Linked DNA regions of Sinorhizobium sp. BG8. The protein of the gene in region 1 interacts with the protein of each later gene in a pairwise test. Links are inferred from orthologs where the notes say so. Each region holds a gene or a part of one and is shown in the gene's direction. Other genes may lie near its edges. The genes, in order: topA and F3Y30_RS02580.

Region 1 (9,625 bases):
GCGATTTGCGGCGACGTGCTGCACTCGCGCGTCGCCCGTTCAAACATCCTTCTCCTCAACCAGATGGGCGCGCGGGTCCGGGTCGTGGCGCCGTCGACACTGTTGCCCACCGGCATCGCCGAGATGGGGGCCGAGGTCTATCATTCGATGGCGGAAGGCCTGAAGGATGCGGACGTCGTCATGATGCTCCGCCTCCAGCGCGAGCGCATGTCCGGCGCCTTCGTCCCGTCGGTTCGCGAGTATTTCCACTACTACGGCCTCGACGCAGAGAAGCTCAAGGCGGCCAAGGAAGACGCGCTCGTCATGCATCCGGGGCCGATGAACCGCGGTGTCGAGATTGCCTCGGAAATCGCCGACGGTCCCCAGAGCGTCATCGAACAGCAGGTCGAGATGGGTGTCGCCGTGCGCATGGCCGTCATGGAAACCCTTCTTCTTTCGCAAAACCAGGGGCCCCGCACATGAGCCGCCCGACCGTTCTACAGAATCTCCGCATCATCGACCCCTCACGCAACGTCGACGAAATCGGAACGATCGTCATCGAGCACGGGCGGATCTCCGCTGCCGGACAATCGGCACTGAACCAGGGCGCGCCGTCGGATGCCGAGGTGATGGACTGCAGCGGGCTGATCGCAGCCCCCGGACTGGTCGATGCGCGGGTCTTCGTCGGCGAACCCGGCGCGGAACACCGCGAGACGATCGAATCCGCCTCCCGGGCGGCGGCGGCCGGCGGTGTCACCACCTTCATCATGATGCCCGACACCGATCCTGTTATCGACGACATCGCGCTCGTGGAATTCGTTCTGAAGACGGCGCGCGACAAGGCGATCGTGAACATCCACCCTGCCGCTGCCCTAACCAAGGGACTGCAGGGCGAGGAGATGACCGAGTTCGGCCTTCTCATGGCAGCAGGCGCAGTCGCCTTTACCAACGGCCGGCATGCGATGCATAACGCGCAGGTCCTTCGCCGGGCGATGACATACGGACGCGAATTCGGCGCCGTCATCGCACTCGAGACGCGCGACAAGCACCTCGGCGCCGGCGGCGTGATGAACGAAGGCCTCCTTGCCAGCTGGCTCGGCCTCTCCGGTACGCCGCGCGAAGCCGAGCTCATCCCGCTGGAGCGCGACCTGAGGATCGCGGCGCTTACGCGTGCCGCATACCACGCAGCGCAGATCTCCGTTCCCGAATCGGCGGAAGCCGTGCGGATCGCCCGCGAGCGTGGTGCGAACGTTACCTGCGGCGTCTCCATCAATCACCTGACGCTCAACGAGAACGACATCGGCGAATACCGCACGTTCTTCAAGCTTTCACCGCCGCTGCGCGCGGAAGCCGACCGATCGGCCATGGTGGATGCACTCGCGAGCGGTGCAATCGATATCATCGTCTCCGCGCATGACCCTCAGGACGTCGATACGAAGCGCCTGCCCTTTGCCGATGCCGCCGACGGGGCGATCGGGCTGGAGACCCTTCTGGCGGCGGCCCTCAGGTTGCATCACAGCGGCGAAGTAAGCCTGATGCGGCTGATCGATGCCATGTCGACGCGCCCGGCCAAGACATTTGGCCTCGATGCGGGAACGCTCATGCCGGGCGCGCGCGCCGACATCGTGCTCATCGACCCGGACGAACCCTGGATCGCCTCGAAGGATCAGCTGGTCTCCCGATCCAAGAATACACCCTTCGAAGATGCCCGCTTTACGGGACGGGCGCTTCAAACCTATGTTGCAGGAAAGCGCGTTCATTCGGTGCGGTAAACATCGCATGCTGAACAGCCAGGCATCTCCCCGGTCAATGGGACATGACCGGGGCGTCTGCCCGGCCGCAAGCCCCGCCAGGCGAGCCAGACTTGCGGGGCAATCATTTCAGGAGGCAGAGCGACCTGACCCGTCCAGTCGGAGGGGTGGCGCTCAGGGGGACGTCCGGGAGACGCAATTGACTGACATATTGACCTGGCAGATCGGTCTGCCCGCCACACTCGCCAGCCTCGTTTTCGGATATCTGCTGGGCTCCATACCCTTTGGCCTGATCGTCACGCGGATGGCAGGTCTCGGCGACGTGCGCCAGATCGGCTCGGGAAACATCGGGGCAACGAACGTTCTGAGAACGGGAAACAAGAAGCTTGCGGCCGTCACTCTCGCCCTGGACGCACTCAAGGGTACGGCTGCCGCGGCGATAGCCTCCCGTTGGGGCCTCGAGGCTGGCATTGCAGCAGGCTTCGCTGCCTTCCTCGGCCACCTCTATCCGGTCTGGCTCGGCTTCAAGGGGGGCAAGGGTGTCGCGACGTATCTCGGCATTCTTCTTGGCCTTGTCCCAGTCATGATGCCGATCTTCGCCGCAATCTGGATCGCGACCGCTTATCTCACCCGCTTTTCCTCGTTGTCCGCCCTGGTTGCAACGGCGATCAGTCCGGTTGTATTGTATGCGCTCGGACACGAGAAGGTGGCGGCTCTCTTCGTCATCCTGACAGTCATGACTTGGTGGAAGCACAAGGCCAACATCTCCCGGCTGCTGAACGGCACCGAGAGCCGGATCGGGGACAAGGGATAGGATGAACAACCGCAGCGCAAGGGAACAGGCATTGCGCTGACGGAAAAACAGAGGATCGCCTGGCTGCGGCTGATCCGAAGCGACAATGTCGGACCGGCGACATTCCGCGATCTCATCAACCATTTCGGCAGTGCCGAAACCGCCCTCGAGATGCTCCCGGAACTTTCCAGGCGCGGCGGATCCATGAGGGCAATCCGCGTAGCAAGCCACGCCGATGCGGTGCGCGAACTCGAGATGGCGGCACGGCACCGGGCCGCTTTCATCGGCATCGGCGAGCCCGACTATCCTCCCCTTCTGCGACATATCGACGGCGCTCCCCCGCTGATTGCGGTGAAAGGCAATGCCGGCATCGCGACCGAACCGGCCGCCGGTATCGTCGGATCGCGAAACGCCTCCATATACGGAAGCAAGTTCGCCGCGCTCCTTGCACGCGAGATCGGGCGGGCCGGCTATGCGATCGTCTCCGGACTGGCACGCGGGATTGATACGGCAGCGCATCGTGCCAGCCTGGAAACAGGAACGATGGCGATCCTTGCGGGAGGTATCGACCAGCCCTACCCGCCCGAGAATGCGCCACTGCTCGACGAGATCACCTCCGGCAACGGGCTGGCGATCAGCGAGATGCCGTTCGGATGGGAACCGCGCGCCCGGGATTTCCCGCGCCGCAACCGGCTCATCGCCGGAATTTCGCTGGGCCTTGTCGTCGTCGAAGCGGCCGACCGGTCCGGTTCGCTGATCACAGCCCGAAATGCCGCGGAGTTCGGCCGTCTCGTCTTCGCCGTTCCCGGATCGCCACTCGACCCCCGCTGCCATGGAACCAATGGCCTGCTGAAGGATGGAGCCATCATCGCGACGGAATCCGAAGACGTACTGAGCCATCTGCGGCCACTTCAGGAACCTGATTTCTTCTCCGGCCAGACGGGCGCCGGAGAGCCTGCGTCGCCACCGGATCCCGAAACCATGAAGCGACCACCTGATGACGACGATCGCCAACGGATCACCGAAGCCCTCGGACCGACGCCGGTCGAGATCGACGATATCCTGCGCCACACGGAGTTGCCTGCGTCCGTGGTCTACCTGGTGTTGCTCGAGCTGGACCTCGCCGGACGGTTGCATCGCTATCCGGGAGGCCTCGTCTCACTAGCGATTGGGTGAGAGCGGCCGCAATCCTGCCTGTATATCGCCCGCCTCGACATAGGCCATCTCGATAAGATAGCGCAGCATATCGGCCCCTTCGCTATGTGCGACCAAACGAAGCTCACCAAGCATCTGACGAATATACGTGATGTTTTCCCGCGTCTGGGCCGATGGAGGCGGAGATACGGCTGATTTGGAAGTCATCGCAGTTTCCCGATCGAACATGGCCGCGGAATCAACGCGTGGCCAAGGCCCTCTACACCTCAAGGATGATAAAGCAATAATCCTAAATTGCAATAAACGTCATTTCCCTTATTAGTTGCATTGCGTTGTGGAGCAGTTATTTTGGGCTCACCTCTTGACCGCGACGCATTCACTGTTCATTTCGAGGCATCGACTTTCCTGCGCAAGTTGAGTTTTCAGCCCTCCCTCCAACAGATGGCGCCCGGCATCAGAGTAAGAGTATGAACGTTGTAGTGGTTGAATCGCCTGCAAAGGCCAAGACAATCAACAAGTACCTCGGGTCGGGCTACAAGGTCCTCGCCTCATTCGGACATGTTCGCGATCTTCCGGCAAAGGACGGCTCGGTGCGCCCCGACGAGGACTTCGATATGTCCTGGGAGGTCGATGGCGCATCCGCCAAGCGCATGAAGGACATTGCCGACGCAGTGAAGTCCTCGGACGGCCTCATTCTCGCAACCGACCCTGATCGCGAGGGCGAAGCGATTTCATGGCACGTGCTCGATCTTCTGAAGAAGAAGAAGGTCATCGGCGACAAGCCGGTCAAGCGCGTCGTCTTCAACGCCATTACCAAGTCTGCTGTCCTCGATGCCATGAAGTCGCCGCGCGACATCGACATCGACCTGGTCGATGCCTATCTGGCCCGTCGGGCGCTCGACTACCTCGTCGGCTTCAACCTGTCGCCGGTGCTGTGGCGCAAGCTGCCGGGCGCACGCTCCGCAGGGCGTGTCCAGTCCGTGGCGCTTCGCCTCGTCTGCGATCGTGAATCGGAAATCGAGCGGTTCGTCTCCGAGGAATACTGGAACATCTCCGCACTTCTCAAGACACCGCGCGGCGACGAGTTCGAGGCACGCCTCGTCTCGGCATCCGGCAAGCGTCTGCAACCCAGGGCTATAGGCAACGGCGAGGAAGCCGGCCGCCTCAAGACCCTGCTGGAGGGCGCGAGCTACCGCGTCGAGAGCGTCGAGGCCAAGCCGACCAAACGCAACCCCGGCCCTCCCTTCACCACTTCGACCCTGCAGCAGGCGGCGTCCTCGAAGCTCGGCTTCTCGGCTTCGCGCACCATGCAGGTGGCACAGAAACTCTACGAAGGCATCGACATCGGCGGCGAGACCGTCGGTCTCATCACCTATATGCGAACCGACGGCGTGCAGATGGCACCCGAAGCGATCGACGCAGCCCGGCGCGCGATCGCCGGCCAGTTCGGCGACCGTTACCTTCCGGAAAAGGCGCGCTTCTACTCCACCAAGGCCAAGAACGCCCAGGAAGCGCACGAGGCCATCCGGCCAACGGACTTCGACCGCACGCCGGATCAGGTACGTCGCTACCTCGACGCCGACCAGCTTCGCCTCTACGACCTCATCTGGAAGCGCGGCATTGCCAGCCAGATGGCCTCGGCCGAGATCGAGCGCACCACCGTCGAGATCGATGCGGACAATGCCGGCAACAAGGCCGGTCTGCGCGCAACCGGTTCGGTAATCCGCTTCGACGGCTTCATTGCGGCCTACACCGACCAGAAGGAAGATGGCGAGCAGTCCGACGACGGCGATGAGGATGGCCGCCTGCCCGAGATCAATGCGCGCGAGGATCTCGCGAAACAGAAGATCAATGCATCGCAGCATTTCACCGAGCCGCCGCCGCGCTATTCCGAAGCGTCCCTCATCAAGAAGATGGAAGAACTCGGCATCGGCCGTCCTTCCACCTATGCGGCAACGCTCGCAACCTTGCGCGACCGCGAATACGTGGTGATCGACAAGCGCAAGCTGATCCCGCAGTCGAAGGGCCGGCTCGTAACCGCCTTCCTGGAGAGCTTCTTCACGCGTTACGTCGAATACGACTTCACCGCCTCCCTGGAGGAGAAGCTCGACCAGATCTCTGCCGGCGAGCTGAAGTGGAAGGACGTCCTTCGTGACTTCTGGCGCGATTTCTTCGCCCAGATCGAGGATACCAAGGAGCTCCGCGTCACCAACGTGCTCGACGCTCTCAACGAGGAACTGGCGCCTCTCGTCTTCCCGAAGCGCGACGATGGTGGCGATCCGCGCACCTGCCAGGTCTGCGGCACGGGTCAGCTTTCGCTGAAGCTCGGAAAGTACGGCGCATTCGTCGGCTGCTCGAACTATCCGGAATGCAACTACACCCGCCAGCTGTCCTCCGACACCAACGGCGATGCGGAGGCGGCTGCCTCAAGCGAACCGCAGTCGCTCGGCAAGGATCCGCACACCGGGGAAGAGATTACCCTGCGCAGCGGCCGTTTCGGCCCCTATGTGCAGCGTGGCGACGGCAAGGAGGCAAAGCGGGCGAGCTTGCCGAAAGGCTGGACACCCGCGAGTATCGATCACGAGAAGGCCATGGCGCTTCTGTCGCTTCCCCGCGATATCGGTGCACACCCGGAAACGGGCAAGATGATCTCGTCCGGGATCGGCCGCTATGGCCCGTTCGTGCTCCACGACGGTTCCTATGCGAACCTCGAATCCGTGGAAGACGTGTTCTCGATCGGCCTCAACCGCGCGGTATCAGTCATTGCCGACAAGCAATCCAAGGGCCCGGGCGGCCGCGGCGGCAAGACGGCTGCGGCGCTCAAGGAACTGGGCGACCACCCGGACGGCGGCGCAATCACTGTCCGTGACGGCAAGTACGGTCCCTACGTCAACTGGGGCAAGATCAACGCGACCCTGCCCAAGGGGCAAGACGCACAGTCGGTCACGCTTGAAGAAGCGCTCCAGCTGATTGCCGGCAAAGCGGCCAAGGCACCCGCTGGCAAGGCCAAGGCGAAGGCAAAGACGGCGACAGCGAAATCCGCGAAGTCGGACGAGACGAAGACAGCGAAGCCCAAGGCCAAGCCGAAAGCCGCAGCAAAGACCAAGAAGGCCTGACAGAGATGACACGCGAGCCGCGCGACCGGTCCAGACACTCAACGCGGTCCGGCCGGGCCGGCAGGGAGCTCGCGCCGGGCGCGGACATACCGATCATCCACGGCGAAATCCCGCCGCGAGAGGTGCTTCTGCGTTTCATCGCGGAAAATCCGGAACGGGCATCGAAGCGTGAAATCTCCAAGGCATTCGGCCTCAAGGGAGAGACGCGTGTCGAGCTGAAGGCCCTTCTGAAGAGGCTCGAAGAAGAAGGCCTGCTCGAAAAGCGTCGCAAGTCGCTCACCCGTCCGGGAGGCCTGCCACCGGTGACAGTCCTCGACATCACGACGCGCGATGTCGACGGCGAGCTTATCGGCCGCCCCGCTGAATGGCTGGAGGAGGCCGGCGTGGCGCCCGCCGTGGCGATCCGCCAGTCCACCGTCGGCAAATCTTCCGGGAAAGCCCCCGTCGCCGGCCTCGGCGATCGCGTGCTGGCCAAGATCTTTCCTGCAAAGGAACGCGGCGGGCCCGCCTACACCGCGCGCATCATCAAGGTGCTCGACAAGCGCAAGAATATCGGCATGGGCGTGTTCCGTCCGACCCCGGGCGGCGGCGGACGAATCATGCCGATCGACCGGCGTGGCGAGGAAATGACCGTCGATGCCGACTATACCGCCGGGGCGAAGGACGGCGATCTGGTCGAACTGGACGTCGTGCGGACGGGCCGCTACGGGCTGCCGCGCGCGCAGATCAAGTCGGTGGTCGGATCCGTGGCATCGGAGAAGGCGATCTCCATGATCGCGATCCATGCACACGGCATCCCCCATGTCTTTCCCGACGCGGTCATCCGCGAGGCGGAGGCCGCAGGGCCGGCTACCATGGCCAACCGCGAGGACTGGCGCAGCCTGCCATTGATCACCATCGATCCGGCGGATGCAAAGGATCACGACGACGCGGTTCACGCCGAGGCGGATCCCTCCCCCGACAACCCCGGCGGCGTCATCGTCACCGTCGCGATCGCCGACGTGAGCTACTACGTGCGGCCGAAGTCCGCTCTCGACCGGGAGGCGCTGAAGCGTGGCAACTCGGTCTACTTCCCCGATCGCGTGGTTCCCATGCTGCCCGAGCGCATCTCGAACGATCTGTGCTCGCTCAAGGAAGGCGTCGACAGGCCTGCATTGGCCGTCCGCATGGTGTTTTCGAAAGAAGGTCGAAAAGCTGGCCACACCTTCCACCGGATCATGATGAAGAGCGCCGCGAAGCTCTCCTATCAGCAGGCGCAGGCCGCGATCGACGGCCAGACCGACGACAAGACCGGTCCGATCCTCGAACAGATCCTGAAGCCCCTCTGGAACGCCTACCGGATCATGACGATCGGACGCGACCGCCGCCAGCCGCTCGAGCTCGACATGCCCGAACGCAAGATTCTCCTCAAGGAGGACGGCACCGTCGATCGGGTAATCGTGCCGCCACGGCTCGATGCGCACAAGCTGATCGAAGAAATGATGATCCAGGCGAACGTGGCAGCGGCAGAAACACTGGAGACGAAGCGCCAGGCGCTGATCTATCGCGTCCACGACGCGCCGTCCCTGGCCAAGCAGGAGACCCTGCGCGAATTCCTTCAGACGCTCGACCTTTCGCTCGCCAAGGGCGGGAACATGCGCTCGAACCACTTCAACGGCATCCTGTCGAAGGCACAAGGCAAGCCCTTCGAGCAGATGGTCAACGAAATGGTCCTGCGCTCGCAGAGCCAGGCCATCTACAGCCCTGAGAACATCGGGCATTTCGGCCTCAACCTGATGAAGTATGCCCACTTCACGTCACCCATCCGCCGCTATGCGGATCTTATCGTGCACAGGGCACTGGTCGGCTCACTGCATTTCGGCGAAGGCGGGCTGACACCGGACGAGGAAGCGGCACTGGACGACATCGCGGCCGAAATCTCCACGTTCGAGCGCCGCGCCATGGCTGCCGAACGCGATACGGTAGACCGGCTGATCGCGCACCATCTCAGCGGCCGGGTGAACGAGGAGTTCGACGCACGCGTCTCGGGCGTCACAAAGGCGGGACTATTTGTCACCCTTCCCGACTATGGCGCCGACGGCTTTGTGCCTATATCTACGCTCGGGCGCGACTACTTCATCTATGACGAGGCGCACCAGGCGCTTTCCGGTGAGAAGACGGGGCTCGGATATCGTCTCGGAGACCCGGTTCGCGTGAAACTCGTGGAGGCCGTTCCGCTCGCTGGAGCGCTCCGTTTCGAGATGCTGAGCGAAGGGCGCAAGATGCCGACGGGCGTGCGCTCCTTCCACAAGGCGGGACGACGGGACCGAGGCGCCCCGAGGCGCCAGCCGGGTACACGCCCGCCGCGCGGCAGAAGATAGGCCGGCTGGAAACGCCGGCAAGGAAGGAAACGTCATGCAGGCGAACGAAGCTTCAAAAGGCGTGGTTCATTTCGAACAGCAGCGCGCGGAGCGGCCGCTCGGCCAATCGATCAGGCGTGGCCTTCTCAACACCTGTCCCGCGTGCGGCAGTGGCCGTCTGTTCAAGAGCTTCCTGAAGCCGGTGGACAATTGCGCCGCCTGCGGCGAGGCAATGCATCACCAGCGCGCCGACGACCTGCCCCCCTACATCGTCATCACGATCGTGGGCCATCTCGTGCTGACGGGCTATCTGATGACGGACCTGGTGTTCGTACTGCCGACATGGGTGCACATGGCAATCTGGGCGCCGATCACCATCATCTGCTCGCTTCTTCTGCTGCAGCCTGTCAAAGGCGGAACAATTGGTTTGCAATGGGCCCTGCGGTTGCACGGCTTCGACGGAAAAGCCGACGAGCCCATGGACGTCATCCC
Region 2 (9,200 bases), 1.8 Mb from region 1 along the record:
GTGCTCTTTCCAGCGGCAGGCGCAACTTTTCCGCCTCGTTCCGGGCATGCGTCTCCGCCACCTTGCGGTACTCCGCCCGGAGGGTCTCGACATAGCCTGGACGCATGTCGTCGGAAAGCAGGCTGGAGACGACACCGACCGCACGGCTGGCATCGGTCACATAGACCGTCTGCCCTATCTGATAGCGGGGGTGAATCTTGACCGCCGTGTGAACACGGCTCGTCGTTGCTCCCCCGATCAGGAGCGGAATGCCGAGGCCTTCCCGTTCCATCTCGGAAGCGACATGCACCATCTCGTCCAGCGAAGGCGTGATGAGCCCCGACAGACCGATGATGTCGACATTCTCGTCCCTGGCCACCTGCAGGATCTTCGAAGCAGGCACCATCACGCCGAGATCGATGATCTCGTAGTTGTTGCAGGCGAGCACGACGCCGACGATGTTCTTGCCGATATCGTGCACGTCGCCCTTGACGGTTGCCATCAGGATCTTGCCCGCGCTGCGACGCTCTCCGTCGCCACCGTTCGCGAGCTTCTCGGCTTCCATGTAGGGAAGAAGCACGGCAACCGCCTGCTTCATAACGCGCGCCGATTTAACAACCTGCGGCAGGAACATCTTTCCAGAGCCGAACAGGTCGCCGACCACGTTCATCCCGGCCATCAGCGGCCCCTCGATGACGTGCAGCGGACGCTCGGCCTGTTGACGGGCTTCCTCGGTATCCGCCTCGACGAATTCGGTTATGCCGTTGACGAGCGCATGCTCGAGCCGCTTTGCGACGGTCCATTCACGCCACTGGAGATCCCGTTCCCTTGCTTCCTTGCCAGCCGTTCCCTTGAAACGTTCTGCAAGCTGCAGCATGCGTTCCGTCGCGTCGGATCGCCGGTTCAGCACCACGTCCTCGCAGGCCTCGCGCAGTTCGGGCTCGATCGACTCATAGACCGCGAGCTGGCCGGCATTGACGATGCCCATGTCCATTCCGGCCTGGATGGCATGATAGAGAAATACCGCATGCATGGCCTCGCGCACGGGCTCGTTGCCGCGAAACGAGAACGACAGGTTGGAGACGCCGCCCGAGACATGCACATGGGCAAGCGTAGAGACGATCTCACGCGTCGCCTCGATGAAATCCACGCCGTAGTTGTTGTGCTCTTCGATACCGGTCGCCACCGCAAAGATGTTGGGGTCGAAGATGATGTCTTCCGGGCGAAGCCCCGCGACCTCGGTCAGGAGCTTGTAGGCGCGCGTGCAGATTTCGACCTTGCGCGCCCGCGTATCCGCCTGGCCCTGCTCATCAAACGCCATGACCACCACGGCCGCGCCATAGGCACGGACAAGCCGCGCATGCTTCAGGAATACCTCTTCCCCTTCCTTGAGCGAAATCGAGTTCACGATCGGCTTGCCCTGCACGCATTTCAGGCCGGCCTCGATGACTTCCCACTTCGACGAATCGATCATGACCGGCACTTTCGCGATGTCCGGTTCTGCGGCGATAAGGTTGAGGTATTCCGTCATCGCCCTGGTGGAATCGATCAGCCCCTCGTCCATGTTGATGTCGATGACCTGGGCACCGTTCGCCACCTGGTCGCGCGCGACGTCAAGCGCGGCAGCGTAGTCACCGGCGGTGATAAGCTTGCGGAACTTCGCCGAACCCGTGACATTCGTCCGCTCGCCGACATTCACGAACGGAATGTCCTTCGTCAGGGTGAAGGGCTGCAGCCCGGAGAGCCGCATGAAGCGCGGGATTTCCGGTATCGGGCGCGGCGCATGGCGCTTGGCCACTTCGGCAATCGCGCGAATGTGCGCTGGCGTGGAGCCGCAGCATCCGCCAACGATGTTGACGAGGCCCTCGCGCATGAACTCCTCAACCTGCGCGGCCATCTCCTCGGGTGTCTGATCATACTTGCCGAAGGCGTTCGGAAGACCGGCATTGGGATAGGCGCAGACATAGGCGTCGGCGACGGACGAGATCTCCGCAATGTGATCGCGCATCGCATTGGCGCCAAGGGCACAGTTAAGCCCGATCGAGATCGGCGAAGCATGGCGGACGGAATTCCAGAAGGCTTCCGGTGTCTGCCCAGACAGTGTCCTGCCAGAAAGGTCGGTGATCGTGCCGGAAATCATGACCGGCAGCGTAATGTCCTTCTCCTCGAAGATCTCAGCGCAGGCGAAGATCGCCGCCTTGGCGTTCAGCGTGTCGAAGATCGTCTCGATCAGAATGATGTCCGCGCCACCATCGATGAGGCCGCGCAGCTGCTCGCCATAGGCGATTCTGAGATCGTCGAAGGAGACCGCGCGGTAGCCGGGATTGTTGACATCAGGAGAAATGGACGCGGTGCGGTTTGTCGGCCCCAGGGCGCCGGCGACGAACCTGCGCCGGCCATCCTTCTGCTCGGCCCTCAGCCCTGCGCGCCGCGCAAGCCGCGCGCCATCGCGGTTGAGCTCATAGACCATCTCTTCCATGCCGTAATCGGCCTGCGCGATGGTGGTGGAGGAGAACGTATTGGTTTCCAGGATATCCGCGCCTGCAAGAGCATAGCGGTAGTGGATATCCTCGATTGCCGCTGGCTGCGTCAGCGTCAGAAGATCGTTGTTGCCCTGCTGGTGGCAGGCGCAATCGCCGAAGCGCGTCCCTCGAAAATCCTGCTCGACCAGGCCGAGCGTCTGGATCTCCGTTCCCATGGCCCCATCGAGGATCAGGATGCGCTCGTTTGCCAGCGCCGACAGGGCGGCTGCGATCTCCAATCCGCTGCGGCGAGGCAACAAGGGTCCGAACAGGTTTTCGGAGTCGGTGGTCATGGCGAAGCCTCCTGATACAACTGCGTCGCAGATCACATAAAGATATCTTTATGTCAACATGTCTTCTGACGCAAGTTGCAAGTCCGTTTTGAGGGGTGAGAGAACGGGATGTGGATCGATCGTCGGTCGGATTCTGGCTTTTCCCTAACGGCAAGTCTAAGAACCAACCGGAATGAGAGGTCAGCATGTTCACCCTCCAACGCGTCGAGACCTTCGAGCAGGACATAAAGAAGAGCCGCTTTGTCGCCTGGGCCGGGCCGATAGCTGATGAAGAGGCAGCGCGCGCCTTCATCGCGGCACACTCCGACCCGACAGCGACCCACAATTGCTGGGCGTGGCGGATCGGCCAGACCTATCGCTTCAACGACGACGGAGAACCGAGCGGTACGGCGGGAAAGCCGATTCTGCAGGCGATCGACGGGCAATCTCTTGACGGTGCCGTGGCGGTCGTGACGCGTTGGTTCGGTGGCGTCCTGCTTGGCAGCGGCGGCCTCGTGCGCGCCTATGGCGGCACCGCCGCGCAGTGCCTGAGGAGTGCGGAGAAGACGAGAATAGTCCCGACCGTCAAGGCGACGGTCGGATGCGAATTTTCTGACCTTGCCCTGGTGAAGGCAAGGCTCAATGCGCTTGCGGACGTGCGTATCGAATCCGAAACCTTCAACGCAGGCGGGGCGGAACTCTCCGTCGCTCTGCCGAAACAGGATGCGGCCGATGTAGTTCGTCTCGTCACGGACCTGACCAGCGGGCGAGCCACGATCGCCCTGCCCGACTAGACGCGAACCCCGCTGCTGCTCAATGGCTCGGGACCATCATGCTCGGGCCTCGGTATGATCGTAGCCCGAAGCCGTTGTGGCTTGATACTCGATCGAAAACGACAATGGCAGCGCCCGGGCAGAGTGGGACGGCAAGGGATTTTTCGCAGGCGGGGCCGACGCAAGAGCGCTGACCCCACCTTGATTGCCTGCAGATCAGGCGGCGGCGCGTTCCCAGCCACGCTGTTCGGTGACCTGGCCCAGCTGGAATTTGGCGAGCATCATGCGAAGCTGCCTGCTCTCTTCCGTCAGGTTCTGGCTGGCGGCGGTCGTCTCTTCAACCATTGCGGCATTCTGCTGGGTCATCTGGTCCATATGGTTGATGGACGTATTGATTTCCTGCAGGGCCGTAGCCTGTTCGCGCGCAGCCGTGGCGATCGAGTTCACATGATCATTGACCTTGTTTACCAGGCCTTCGATCTCCAGGAGAGCGTCTCCGGTGGAGCGAACCAGCGACACCCCGTTGTCCACTTCGGCGGCGGAGGTATTGATCAGGGTCTTGATCTCTTTGGCCGCGTTGGCGGAACGCTGGGCAAGGTCGCGCACTTCCTGTGCCACGACCGCGAAGCCGCGTCCTGCTTCTCCTGCACGGGCAGCCTCCACGCCGGCGTTGAGCGCCAGGAGGTTCGTCTGGAAGGCGATCTCATCGATGACCGAGATGATCTGGTTGATGCGGCTGGAGGAGGACTCAATACGACCCATCGCATCGATCGCGCTGCGGACGATCTCACCGGATTTTCCCGCGCTTTGCCTGGTGTCCTGCACCATGCTGCGCGCCTCGTTCGCCCGCTCGGAAGCGGTCTGGACGGTCGAGGTGATCTCATCCAGCGCGGCGGCCGTTTCTTCCAGCGCCGCAGCCTGCTGTTCGGTTCGCTTCGCGAGATTGTTCGCGGCCGAGCTCAGTTCGGCGGAATTGTGGTTTATCGTGCCGGCAGCCGACCGGACGTTCTCCATGGTCGAACGGAGCGTGACCATCGTCATGTTGACGTTTGTCTGCAGCTCCGCAAACGCTCCCTGGAACTTGCCCTCCATACCCTGGGTAAGATCGGCTTCCGCAAGGGCAGCGATGACACGGCGGACTTCCGTAACGGCCCTATCGACGCTCGAGACGAGTTCGTTCACGCTTCCCGCAAAGCGGTTGAGGTTCTCGCTGTCGTAGTCCTTGGTAATTCTCTGCGTAAAATCGCCGGCGACAGCCGCTGCGACCACGCTGCTGATGCTCGATTGCAGGTCATTCGTCCTGGCGTGAAGCTCGGCCTCCTGGGCCTTCATGTCGCGCATGCTGATGCCATTGCGCCGGAAGACCTCCACGGCACGTGCCATCTCGCCGATTTCGTCCTGCCGCGATACGTCGGCTTCGACCCCCTCCAGTTCTCCGTTGGCCATCCGTGTCATGATCGCCGTGAGGCGGCGAACCGGCAGGACGATGCCACGGCGCGCCACAACGAGGCTGACGGCGGCGCCGAAAATGATGCAGCCCGCAGCCGCGATTATTTCGATCCACATCGCAAGCGAAGAGGACTCCAAGGCTTCCGCGCGGGCAGCGGCTAGTGCATCGCCGGAATAGGTACTGTATTCCTTCACGGCTTCCGTCACCGTCTTCTGCGCCGCAAGAGCCTCGGAGAGCGCCGCGTCGATCGATTGGCGATCCGTGCCGCCGCTGGCGCGTGCGGTATCGACCATCGCCCGAATATCGTTGAAATAACGCTCGAGCACCTGGCGGATTTTGCCGACCTGGGCAAGCTGCGTGGCATCGGCCGCGGCTTCGATCTTGGGCAGCCGGTCGAGCATCTCCTTGGCACGCTTCTCTGTTTCGGCGGCAAAGTCTTCCGCCTTCTCAGGTGCTGCCGCGAGCTGATAGGTCATCCGGCTGATTGCGATGATGTCGACACGCAGATCCATCGCCTCGCGCGCCACTTCTTCCTTGGCGCCGACCGCGGTCATTGTCGACTCAAGCGCGGACAGGCCGCGCGCGCCGACCATGGCCAGAAGGATGGAGGAAAGCCCCATCACCACGACCACCAGCCCGATCTTGTTCAATATCGACAAATTCCTGAATGCCACGACTCTATCTCCCGGGAGGCGGAAATGGGGTTTGCTGAGAGCTGAAAAATGGGGTCAAGGGCATGATGCCCGACGCGTGGGTGCAACCGCTTCTGGAGGGGTCATTGCGCGCCGACCGATACTAACCTAACGGTACGGAGCTTAAAGGACCATTAAGTCAGCGGGTAAGCCGCGGATCCAGCGTCTGGCCGCCCATTGGATTGCCTCCGGACGGCTCTGAAGCGGTGATCCAAACGGCAGACGTCCCCGCGGCAAGACCTCCCTGAACATGTGTTGCCTTGCGCTCGTTCCCGTTCGGGACGCAGGTCGTTTGCCGCCCCACCTGGAGATCTGTCAACCATTCAATGAAAACAGATAATTCTGAGGCTGAAGACTAGATAAATTCCGCTTTCTTCGCAGGTGCAAAAAGATCGTTGACCGTCCTTCGCGCAAGTCATACCGACTTTCGAGCTGGATAAATGAAACCGCGAGTGATAATGTCTCCGCGTTATTTGAGGACATGCATCCTCTCATTCATCCTTTATTCGGACAGCACATATAGTCCAGCGCAGGGATGAACTTATACGTCCGCCTGATCCGGACTTAGTCAAGAGACTGACCAATTCAACAGCAATTTTCATTCTGGTGGTTTCGGTTGAGAAACTGCGGAGGACAATTCAATGGCCAGCAATCTTGTTTCCTACATTATGCAACTTCTGACGCCGGAGACGATCGCTCGCCTTGCCGGAGCGCTTGGTTTGGATGCCAACAAGGCCCAGCGTGCAATAGCTGCCGCAGTGCCTGCGTTGCTGGCGGGTCTCGGCGGCGTCGCCGCGCAGCCGGGGGGCGCACAGAGGGTCGCCGACGCTGCGGGACAACAGAGCGGTGTCCTTGGCAGCCTTGCTGGAATGCTGAGTTCGGGCGGCCAGGAATCGCTTGGCCAGGCCGGATCGCAGCTCCTGTCGTCCCTCTTTGGCTCCGGCGACAGTGGAGCACTTGCAAATGCTGTAGGCAGTTATGCCGGGCTCGACCGCAATGCGAGCACTTCCCTGCTCGGCATGCTGGCTCCGATCGTGATGAGCGGCGTCGCGCAGCAAAGCGGCAATGATTTGAGCGCGAACGGCGTTGCGGGTCTGCTGGCAAGCCAGAAGGACAACATTGCTTCCGCCCTTCCTTCGGGCGTCGGTGACTTGCTGAGGGGGACGGGTCTTTTGAACGCGCTCGGCGGCTCCGCGAGAGCGGCAGCGGCTACGGCGGGTCAGGCGGCCGATCGCGCTGCGGCCACGGCCACATCAGTAGGCAATGCCGGACAGCGCGCGGCGTCCCAGGCGGCGACCGGATCCTCGCGCTGGCTCTACTGGCTGATTGCAGCTTTGGCGATCGCAGCCCTGCTGTACTATATGTTCGGAAGACCGGCGCAGCACGCCACTCCGGAAGCGGGTGCACCCACGCAGAGCCTGACTGTTGACGGCGTGGATGTCGGCAAACAGCTGACGGATACCCTTACCAGCCTGCAGACGACTGTGACGGGGGTTACGGATGCGGCTTCCGCACAGGCTGCTTTGCCCAAGCTCGAAGCAAACCTTGGCGAGATCGACAAGGTGAGTACGACAGCGGGGCAACTCACGGCGGAGCAGAAGGCCGCGCTCAAGGCCTTGATTACGCCGATGATGTCGACCGTCAACGGGCTTTTCGACAAGGTCCTCGCGATTCCGGGCGTGTCCGATGTCCTGAAGCCGACGATCGACTCGATCAAGGCAAAGCTTGCGGCCCTCACGGCTTGAGCGTTCAGCGAGACTGGTCGCCGGCCCCTTCCGGCGGCCTTCCCTCTCACTCCCCACATCCAGGATCAAAGGAGCTGTGGCAATGGCCGACAAATCGACATTCACGCCCGACGAGTGGAACCTGCTGCTGGAAAGCGTAATGATCGCCGGCATCGCCGTTACTGCGGCTGATCCGAGCGGGCTTTGGGGCATGCTGAAAGAGGGAATGGCCAGCAGCCGCACGCTGCTCAAAGCCAAGACCGATGCCGGAGCGGACCCGCTCATTTCTGCACTCGTGAGCGACTTCGAGACCTCCGAAGGCAGGAGTGCGGCACGCGAGGGCCTGCAGGCCAAACTGAAGGGCTCCAAGCCTGACGAAGTAAAGACAAAATGCATCGCCGCCCTGCAGCAGGCCGCAGACCTCGTGTCGGCCAAGGCACCGGATGCGGCAGGAGCCTACAAGGCCTGGCTGTATCAGATCAGCGTCAACGTCGCCGAGGCGGCCAAGGAAGGCGGTTTTCTCGGATTTGGTGGTGTCGAGGTAAGCGACGCCGAGAAAGCCACGCTTGCGGAGATCTCCACCGCGCTGAAGCTCGACCCGAGCAAGAGCTGACGAGGAACGGCCTTGCCGGGAGAGCACGGCAGCACACGTTTCAAAGCGCCCCGGATCTGCGATGGCGCCAGGGCCGAACGGCACAACGCTTGTGGCCACCCCGCCAGTGAAACCATCCTTCGGCGTGACCCGCCCCACCGCAAGGACCGCGGTCAATGTGTCATGGTTCCAGAGATCGGGACACCTGCGTCAACCTCCTGAAACGAGAGCAAATGCGCCGGAAAGTCTGCGACTGGCGCAATGACGCGCGTCAGGCGTATTCAATTGCATCGAGATGTTTTACAACCCTAAGCGCAAGCATGTCTGGAACGGAATGCGGTCACCTGTCGATTTCGAACGACGGCAGAAATCCTAACCCGGAGGCGTGTGCGAAACTCTGGGCTATTCAAGGGTTAGGATGTCATTGGCAGTTTCCGGGCTCGTTTCGGCGAAACGGATGATTCTTCGGGCAAGAACCCATCGTCCGGCCCCTTACGGCCGTCGCAAACGATTTTTAACCGCGGCGAGCTGGCTCGTTCTCGTCGGTGCGCTTGCCACGGGCCAGGCGGCGAAAAGCGAAACTCTTTTCAGCCCAGACTCACCCTGGAACATCGAAATTCCCGCAACCGCTCGGGTTGGCTTACAGAAGGTGGCCGTTGGCCTGCCGGTTGGACTGGATACCTGGGATCCGGGCGGTTACTGGACCGTGACCTATCATACCGCCAAGGCCAGCGACCCGCAGGTTCGCATACTCTACAACGAATATGCCTGGGGTGCGGTTTATGCCGGTCGCTGGAAACGCTCCGGCAATACCCCAGACGTGGAGAAGGAGATTCTTTCGCTCTCGTCGGAAACTTTTCCTTATCCCGGTAATGTTTTTTCCTCGACCTCGGCTTCAAGCTGGACGATGCCCGACTCCTACAATCAACTTGTCCAAAATCCATCGCAGCCGGCAAGGTTCCACGTCCCGGCTGGTGCATTGCCCCCAGTGGGCGCGGATGGGCACATGGCCGTTCGTCAACCGTCAAAAGGCGTGCTTGAAACCTATGCCACGATCGTGCTCTCGGACGGCACGATTGTCGCCCTGTCCTATTCCCTCACCGATGACCTGGGATTGGGGGACGGAAGGCAGCGTGGACAGACGGCCTCCATGCTGCCGAGCTATGCCGGAGCAATCCTTGATGAAGAGATTACGT

The links.
Region 2: the proteins of topA (region 1) and F3Y30_RS02580 interact in binary tests that used the Escherichia coli proteins (3 or more experiments, as listed by UniProt). The link is inferred for Sinorhizobium sp. BG8 from one-to-one orthologs.

The regions. Positions count from the first base shown.
Region 1 is NZ_CP044011.1:2,385,414-2,395,038, reverse strand. Bases 3,817-6,994 are described here. They hold topA (type I DNA topoisomerase), read left to right. Parts: upstream 3,817-4,145; coding sequence 4,146-6,794; downstream 6,795-6,994. Other genes in these bases: rnr (ribonuclease R), read left to right, coding at 6,800-6,994; F3Y30_RS11180 (hypothetical protein), read right to left, coding at 3,817-3,885. Also shown: F3Y30_RS11200 (aspartate carbamoyltransferase catalytic subunit), read left to right, coding at 1-462; F3Y30_RS11195 (dihydroorotase), read left to right, coding at 459-1,751; glycerol-3-phosphate 1-O-acyltransferase PlsY, read left to right, coding at 1,939-2,544; DNA-processing protein DprA, read left to right, coding at 2,575-3,699; more of F3Y30_RS11180, read right to left, coding at 3,685-3,816; more of rnr, read left to right, coding at 6,995-9,154; F3Y30_RS11165 (DUF983 domain-containing protein), read left to right, coding at 9,189-9,625. UniProt on the Escherichia coli protein: Releases the supercoiling and torsional tension of DNA, which is introduced during the DNA replication and transcription, by transiently cleaving and rejoining one strand of the DNA duplex.
Region 2 is NZ_CP044011.1:559,626-568,825, forward strand. What follows is about bases 2,021-4,773. They hold F3Y30_RS02580 (YigZ family protein), read left to right. Parts: upstream 2,021-2,979; coding sequence 2,980-3,567; downstream 3,568-4,773. Other genes in these bases: metH (methionine synthase), read right to left, coding at 2,021-2,794; F3Y30_RS02585 (methyl-accepting chemotaxis protein), read right to left, coding at 3,763-4,773. Also shown: more of metH, read right to left, coding at 1-2,020; more of F3Y30_RS02585, read right to left, coding at 4,774-5,670; F3Y30_RS02590 (DUF937 domain-containing protein), read left to right, coding at 6,330-7,433; F3Y30_RS02595 (hypothetical protein), read left to right, coding at 7,516-8,025; F3Y30_RS02600 (hypothetical protein), read left to right, coding at 8,654-9,200.